2 regions of the Pseudoalteromonas sp. SWN166 genome follow, and region 2 is predicted to be linked to the other one. Evidence: predicted binding sites of a transcription regulator. Region 2 holds the regulator's gene; the other holds the start of a gene.
What was found. The regulator MetJ, encoded in region 2, represses methionine synthesis genes. The targets are predictions, from matches to a motif close to TAGACGTCTAGACGTCTA.

Region 1: the regulator MetJ is predicted to act here: its motif matches at 1,389-1,406, upstream of I6F49_RS16025 (homoserine O-succinyltransferase).

The regions. Positions count from the first base shown of each region.
Region 1 covers NZ_JADYXB010000033.1:6,490-10,894, reverse strand. The annotation lists gene ettA (energy-dependent translational throttle protein EttA) at 1-1,248, opposite strand, end outside; gene I6F49_RS16025 (homoserine O-succinyltransferase) at 1,471-2,418, shown strand; gene I6F49_RS16020 (homocysteine S-methyltransferase family protein) at 2,408-3,481, shown strand; gene metH (methionine synthase) at 3,491-4,405, shown strand, end outside.
Region 2 covers NZ_JADYXB010000029.1:24,440-28,844, forward strand. The annotation lists gene I6F49_RS15285 (malic enzyme-like NAD(P)-binding protein) at 420-1,661, shown strand; gene metJ (met regulon transcriptional regulator MetJ) at 1,910-2,230, opposite strand; gene metB (cystathionine gamma-synthase) at 2,520-3,767, shown strand; gene metL (bifunctional aspartate kinase/homoserine dehydrogenase II) at 3,984-4,405, shown strand, end outside.

The DNA.
Region 1 (4,405 bases), on a different contig from region 2:
GTCTTGGCCGTCTGATATTTCTTGGAAAACAGTTTTGCTTTCGTCCATACCGTCGCGGAACTGATCAACAGTAGCAAGGTGTACGCTTTCGCCAACGGTAATGCTACCGCTGTCTTGCTTTTGCTCACCACTGATCATTTTAAACAGCGTTGATTTACCCGCGCCATTGGCACCAATAATGCCCACAATGGCACCTTTTGGCATGCTAAAGCTTAAATCGTCAATTAAAACGCGATCGCCAAAACTCTTACGAAGATTCGTTACTTCAAGCACTTGATCGCCTAAGCGCGGGCCAGGTGGAATAAACATCTCGTTAGTTTCGTTACGTTTTTGGTAATCAGACTGCTGCATTTCAGTAAACTGAGCCATACGTGCTTTTGACTTAGCTTGGCGACCTTTAGGGTTTGAACGAACCCATTCAAGTTCTTGCGCAATTGATTTTTGACGTGCTTTTTCAGATTTTTGTTCTTGCTGTAAGCGCGCATCTTTTTGTTCAAGCCAAGAAGAGTAGTTACCTTCCCATGGAATACCTTCACCACGGTCAAGCTCTAATATCCAACCAGCTACATTATCAAGGAAGTAACGGTCATGCGTAACCGCCACAACAGTGCCTTCGTAATCGTGTAAAAAGCGCTCTAACCATGCAACCGACTCAGCATCCAAGTGGTTAGTAGGTTCATCGAGAATAAGCATGTCTGGTTTTTCAAGCAGTAATCGACATATAGCAACACGACGACGCTCACCACCTGAAAGGTGCTCAATTTTAGCATCCCATTCTGGCAGGCGAAGTGCATCAGCAGCACGCTCTAAAACGTTATCAATGTTGTGACCATCGTGCGCCTGAATAACAGCTTCAAGCTCGCCTTGCTCTTTTGCAAGTGCGTCAAAGTCAGCGTCTTCCATGGCGTATTCGTTATACACTTCGTCAAGACGTTTAAGTGCGTGTTTAACTTCGCCAACAGCTTCTTCAACAATTTCACGAACTGTTTTGCTTTCGTCTAAAACAGGCTCTTGCGGTAAATAACCAATTTTTGTACCAGGCTGAGGATGTGCATCACCTTCAAAATCTTGGTCAACACCGGCCATAATACGTAGTAACGTAGATTTACCAGAACCGTTTAAACCAAGCACACCAATTTTAGCGCCAGGAAAAAAATGTAACGAAATATCTTTTAAGATAGTGCGCTTAGGTGGCACAACCTTAGATACTCGACTCATCGAGAATATAAATTTATCAGGTAAAACCATGGAGGAAAGCCTTCAAATAATAATAAAAATTTCAATGTTGTATTGTAGTGGCTGACAGGTGAAACAGTCAACGAATGGCGGGTTTTAAAGCACTAAAGCATGCTTGTAAGTAAAGTATAAAATCATGAATAAATTTCATTTAGACATCTATACATCTAGAGGTTGATATTTTTTACTTTCAGTTCATAATTAAGCTTCGGTTTTTATGAGCAGGAGTAAAGTATGCCAATTACAGTAAAAGACGAGTTGCCGGCAATTGCACGTTTACGTCAAGAAAACGTATTTGTAATGCCTAAAACACGTGCAAAAACGCAAGAAATACGCCCAATGCGTTTGGCTATTTTAAACTTAATGCCTAATAAAGTAGAAACCGAAGTTCAGTTTATCCGCTTGCTTGCCAACTCGCCTTTGCAAGTAAACGTAGAGCTGCTGCGCCTCGACACTCACCGCAGTAGTAGCAACTCAGAAGAGCACCTTGATACCTTTTATCGTTATTTTTCTGAGGTTAAAGACAACAATTACGACGCATTAATAGTAACTGGCGCGCCACTTGCGCATTTAGAATACGACGATGTAGCGTATTGGGATGAGCTAAAGGTCATTATTGATTGGGCTGAGCAACACGTTACCTCTACGTTATTTTCGTGCTGGGCAGCACATGCAGCGCTATACCATCGTTACAATTTAAAGCGCGATTTAAAAGACGACAAACTGTGTGGCGTATTTACTCACCAATGTTACTTTGATCACGGCGCACTGACTCGCGGATTCGACGACACCTTTTTAGTACCGCACTCACGCTACGGCCACATTGATATAAATAAAATAAATGCTTGTGATGAGCTAGTTGTACTAGCTGGTTCTGAGCGAGTAGGGGCTTACTTACTTAAAAATAAATCAGGTAGCCAAGTGTTTATAACCGGCCATCCTGAGTACGACGCCGACTCGCTAAAAGCAGAATACGAGCGCGATTGTAAAAAAAGCCCTAATGCACCAAAACCCGAAAATTACTTTCCGGATGACGATGCAACCAAACAACCTTCAAAAACGTGGCAAAGCCATGCTTTTTTACTTTTTTCGAACTGGTTAAATTACTACGTGTACCAAACCACACCGTATGATATTAATTTAGTTAGCCAAGACGTGAGGACTAACAACTATGCCGAATAACGCTCCTACAAATAATAAGCAAGCCGAAATAAGCGCCGCATTAAAAGAACGCATTTTAATTTTAGATGGCGCTATGGGCACCATGATCCAAGATCATAAGCTAGAAGAAGAAGACTATCGCGGAGAGCGTTTTAAAGACTGGCATGTATTAATTAAAGGCAATAACGATTTATTAAGCCTAACCAAGCCCGATTTAATCACTGATATTCATCGTGGTTTTTTATCAGCGGGCGCCGATATTATCGAAACCAACACGTTTAACTCGACCACTATTTCGATGGAAGATTACGACATGGCAAGCTTAAGTCGTGAAATAAACCTAGAGTCGGCTAAATTAGCACGCGCAATTTGCGATGAATTTACGGCTAAAACGCCAGAAAAACCACGCTATGTAGCCGGTGTTTTAGGGCCGACATCTAAAACGTGTTCAATTTCGCCAGACGTAAACGATCCGGGTTACCGAAATGTCACTTTTGATAAACTCGTTACTGCGTATGTTGAGTCTACCCTTGCATTAATGGAAGGCGGCGCCGATTTAATACTAATCGAAACTATATTCGACACCCTTAATGCAAAAGCCGCATCGTTTGCAGTAGAAGAAGCCTTTGAACAAGCAGGGCGTACATTACCCGTTATGATTTCAGGCACTATTACCGATGCCTCTGGGCGTACGCTTTCGGGGCAAACAACCGAAGCATTTTATAACTCTATTCGCCACATTAAGCCTATATCAATCGGCCTAAATTGCGCGCTTGGCCCCGATTTATTGCGCCAATATGTGCAAGAGCTATCGCGTGTATGCGAAACATTTACCTCAGTACATCCTAATGCGGGCTTGCCTAATGAGTTTGGCGAATACGACTTAGAAGCGCCTGAAATGGCAGCCGAAATTATCGATTGGGGTAAATCGGGCTTTATTAATATAGTAGGCGGGTGCTGCGGTACAACGCCTGCGCATATTCGCGCGTTTGCAAAAGGGCTTGAAGGCGTTAAACCTCGGCCTTTACCTGAGCTTGAAGTACGTATGCGTTTATCAGGCCTTGAAGCCTGTAACTTAAACTAAGGAGCCAACATGACACAGCAAATAGCAGTATTTACTAATGTCGGCGAACGTACCAACGTAACTGGTTCGGCCATGTTTAAACGCCTAATCATGGAAGAAGACTTTGAAGCCGCGCTAACTGTTGCCCGCGAACAAGTAGAAAATGGCGCACAGGTTATTGATATAAACATGGACGAAGCCATGTTGGACTCAAAAGCCGCTATGGTTAAGTTTTTAAACTTAATAGCCTCAGAGCCTGATATTTCTCGCGTACCAATTATGGTCGACTCCTCAAAATGGGAAGTAATAGAAGCAGGTTTAAAGTGTATTCAAGGCAAGGCAATTGTTAACTCAATATCACTAAAAGAAGGTGAAGAGCCGTTTATTCGCCAAGCTAAAATAATAAAACGCTTTGGTGCAGCCGCTGTTGTAATGGCGTTTGATACCGACGGGCAAGCCGACACGGCAGACCGTAAGTTCGCAATATGTGCGCGCAGTTATAAAATATTGGTAGAAGACATTGGCTTTGCGCCAGAAGATATTATTTTCGACCCAAATATATTTGCCGTAGCCACCGGTATAGAAGAGCACGACAACTACGCCGTAGAATTTATTGAAGGCACGCGCCGTATTAAGCAAAATTTACCGCACTGTAAAGTGTCGGGCGGGGTGTCAAATGTATCGTTTTCGTTTAGGGGTAATAACCCAGTACGTGAGGCTATTCACTCGGTGTTTTTATATCACGCTATTCAAGCTGGTATGGATATGGGTATTGTAAATGCAGGGCAACTAGCCGTTTACGACGACATACCAGAAGAGTTACGCAAAGCCGTTACAGACGTAATACTTAACACCGACTCAGGCGCAGGCGAGCGTTTAGTAGAGCTTGCACCAAAATACTCGGGTATGGCGCAAGCCGAGCGAGTAGAAGATTTAGAGTGGCGC
Region 2 (4,405 bases):
ACTATTTCCTATTCTTATTCTGAGTATGCATAAACCTTTACAGACAAATCGATAGATATTCTCTATATTTTAAATAGTATAATTTTTAACTAGGTTGATAAAAGTAGCTAACGTGGGCTTATCTGTTTTTAAAGTTGAGTAGTAGGCTGTTATTTTAAGTTTATGCTGATACTTTATACATACATTTTATTAATATTTTAATAAGTATAAAAGCACCTCAAAACTTACTTTTTAGGTGAATTTTTATTTATGAAATGTTGATATAATTCTGCAAAGTTACTGAAAAACCTCTTAAAATCAAAGGATATAGCATATAACAGGATAGACCTGATATTGCTTGGAATTTAAAAATAATAAGGGTATCGTACCCCAAGACTCCACCTCTCACTTTAACTTAAATTGCAGGATACCATCGCGTTATGTCTGACTTTCGTGAACAAGCACTACATTATCACTCACATCCCGTACCTGGTAAAATTAGCATTGAGCTAACAAAGCCCGCTGAAACGGTTCATGATCTCGCACTTGCGTATAGCCCAGGTGTTGCCGAACCTGTACGTGAAATTGCTGCAGATCCTGCAAATGCATATAAATATACCGGTAAAGGTAATATGGTTGCGGTTATCACTAACGGTACTGCAATTTTAGGACTTGGTAATTTAGGTCCTTTAGCGTCTAAACCTGTGATGGAAGGTAAAGCGTTATTGTTTAAACGTTTTGCAGGGCTTGATTCTATCGATATTGAAGTTAAGCACAAAACAACAGAAGACTTTATTAATACGGTTGCCAACATTGCCGACACATTCGGCGGTATCAACCTTGAAGATATTAAAGCCCCAGAGTGTTTCGAAATTGAAAAGGCATTGATTGAACGTTGTAGTATTCCGGTTTTTCATGATGATCAACACGGTACTGCAATTGTAACGGCTGCTGGTATGCTCAACGCGCTAGAAGTACAAGGTAAATCAATTGAAGATGCAATTATTGTATGTTTAGGGGCTGGCGCTGCAGCAGTTGCGTGTATGGAGCTGTTAATTAAGTGTGGTGCACTGCGTGAGCACATTTACATGCTGGACCGTAAAGGTGTTATTCATACTCGTCGCGATGACTTAAACGAATACAAACAACTGTTTGCTAACAATACCGATAAACGTACGCTGCAAGATGTAATTGCAGATGCGGATGTATTTGTAGGCGTTTCTGGCCCTAACTTATTAGCGGCTGAAGATTTAAAGCTAATGGCAGCAAAACCGGTTGTGTTTGCGTGTTCAAATCCAGATCCTGAGATTGATCCTGCACTTGCGCACGGCGCACGCAATGATTTAATTATGGCAACAGGGCGCTCTGATTACCCTAACCAAGTTAATAATGTTTTATGCTTCCCGTTTATTTTCCGTGGTGCACTTGATGTACGTGCAAGCGCTATTAACGATGAAATGAAAATTGCTGCAGTAGAGGCTATTCGTAGTATTGCCAAAGAACCTGTACCAGCAGAGGTTTTAAAAGCCGCTGGTGTTGATAAACTAGAATTTGGTGCGCAGTATATTATTCCAAAACCAATGGATCCACGTTTACTACCGCGTATAGCAAGAGCTGTTGCACTTGCTGCTGTTGAGTCGGGTGTAGCACAAATTGATTTACCAGAAAATTATATGCGGTAATACCAATCCGCAATAATACTTAATCAATTTGAGGGATTAAATCTGACGTTAACTACGTTAAAAATTTCTGATATAGAACAACTAAATAACGAAATTTTTGCCTTGTTATCGACACGATTTTCTTCCCTCAAAATAGATCACTTCATTAAGCGAATTGGTATAAATCTATACAGTAGATCTATGCAATAAAATTTAGACATAAAAAAACCTCAGTATTAACTGAGGTTTTTTTTATGTTTTTGTAATATTTATTCTTCGTTTAAAACGGGTACTTCTAGACCCATTTCTTGCATTATTTTTTTAACTTCTTCTGGCACTTTTTCGGCGTTATCTTTACGTAGGTCGTCATCATTTGGTAAAGGTTGGCCAGTAAAAGCATGCAAAAACGCTTCGCATAGCAATTCACTATTTGTAGCATGGCGGAGGTTGTTGATTTGACGACGTGTACGTTCGTCAGTTAATACCTTTAATACATTTAGCGGGATCGAAACGGTGATCTTTTTAACTTGCTCTGATTTTTTCCCGTGTTCTGCGTATGGGTGAATATATTCACCATTCCATTTAGCCATAAGATGTATCGTTGCCTCAGATTATTAATTTCTCACACGGCATAAAAAGCGTGTAAATATGCGTGAAATTCTATCGATTTAAAAAAGATAGTCAAATAATAGATACAGATCTACCTTAATAAGCCTATTGTGAATGTAAATATAGGCGCACTTTAACAAACTTAATTGTACCGTTAGTTATGGCTATCTTTATTTTTAGCCATCTAGAGCTTTAAAATACTTTGACTTATCAAAATGGATAACTTACTCTTTTAGACGTCTAAACATCCAAATTAATCAGGTAACGAATATGAGCGAAGAAAATAAAGCAACCATTGCTGTGCGTAACGGCGTTGATGCTGATAAACATCATGGAGCGGTAGTACCGCCAATCTATTTATCGACTACGTATTCGTTTGCCGACTTTGATACTAAACGCGAGTATGACTATGGTCGTAGCGGCAATCCTAATCGGGATATTTTAGCTGAAACGCTTGCTAAGCTTGAAGGTGGTGCTCGCGGCATAATTACTGCCACAGGCATGGCTGCCGTACATTTAGCTACTCAGCTACTTAACAGTGACGATACGCTAGTAATTCCACATGATTGTTATGGTGGTAGTTATCGTTTATTTACATCGCTGCAAAAACGCGGCTTACTAAAGCTCGAAATACTAGATTTAACAAAACCAGAAAGCCTGCAACAAATTTTAGCAATTAAACCTAAACTCATATGGATAGAAACGCCAAGTAACCCGGTACTTCGTTTAACAGACATTAAAGCGGTTACCGATGTTGCAAAAAAATGCGGTGCATTGGTGGCTGCAGATAACACGTTTTTGTCACCGGCCTTACAAAATCCTATTAAGTTTGGTGTCGATATTGTGGTGCATTCAACGACTAAATACATTAACGGACACTCAGATGTTGTGGGTGGCGCTGTTATTGCCGCAACACAAGAGTTAGGCGATGAGCTTGCTTGGTGGGCTAATAACATTGGTATTACGGGCGCACCTTTTGATAGCTATTTAACGCTACGTGGTTTACGTACTTTAAATGTGCGCCTAAGGCAGCATCAAGAAAATGCACTGGCAATAGCTAAATACCTTGAAAGCTCTGAATTTGTAAGCCAAGTTTATTACCCAGGTCTTAAGTCACATCCTCAACATGAACTAGCTAAAGCACAGCAGCTTGGTTTTGGTGGCATGGTTAGTTTTGATATTAAAGGCGATATAAACGACGCTGCAGCATTTTTAACTAGCCTTAAAACGTTTAGTTTAGCTGAGTCATTAGGTGGCGTAGAGAGCTTAATTTGTCATCCTGCAACCATGACGCACGCAGGCATGGATGCAACAGCACGTTTAGAAGCGGGTGTTGGCGATACGCTTATTCGTATTTCGGTAGGTATTGAAGATATACACGATTTAGTCGCTGATTTTGAGCGAGTGTTTGAACTTGTAAAACCAGGGCAAAATAAAAATGTTGGCCGTGTTGGCAAAGGTGCAGGTACTTCTGGTGGTAACGTTAAATTAAGTGTAGCCCGTCCGGCGCTTTGGTAAGTAATACCAATCCGCAATAATACCTAATCAATTTGAGGGATTAAACCGCACGCTAACTTCGTTAAAAATTCCTGATATACGACTGCATGGATGCAGGAGGTAGAGCAATGCAGGAGCAATTAGTGATAACAACTAAATAACGAAATATTTGCCTTGTTATCGACACGGTTTTCTTACCTCAAAATAGACCACTTAATTAAGCGAATTGGTATAAATATGGTTAATTGTATACATAAATTTGGTGGCTCGAGTTTAAGCTCGAGCGATCGCTATCAAAGTGTAGCAAAAATAATAATTACGCATACTCAACCGGGTGACTGTGTCGTGGTATCGGCTGCGGGTAAGACAACCGATACGCTAGTATTACTTTGGCAAAGTTATCAAAAAGAAGATACTCAAGCAGTAGCCGATATTTTATTGCAGTTAAATAATCATCAAAGTGATTTAATAGAGCAGCTATTAGAAGCCGATTTAAAGCGAATTGCACTTAAAACACTAAGTATCGAGCTTAGCTATATTGCAGAACTTGCTCAGGCTGAGCAGCTAAAAGAGGCTGCGTTACTTGCACATGGCGAACTGTGGTCAGCACGTTTACTAGCCACTTATTTGCAGCAGCTAAATATTGAGGCATGTGCTCA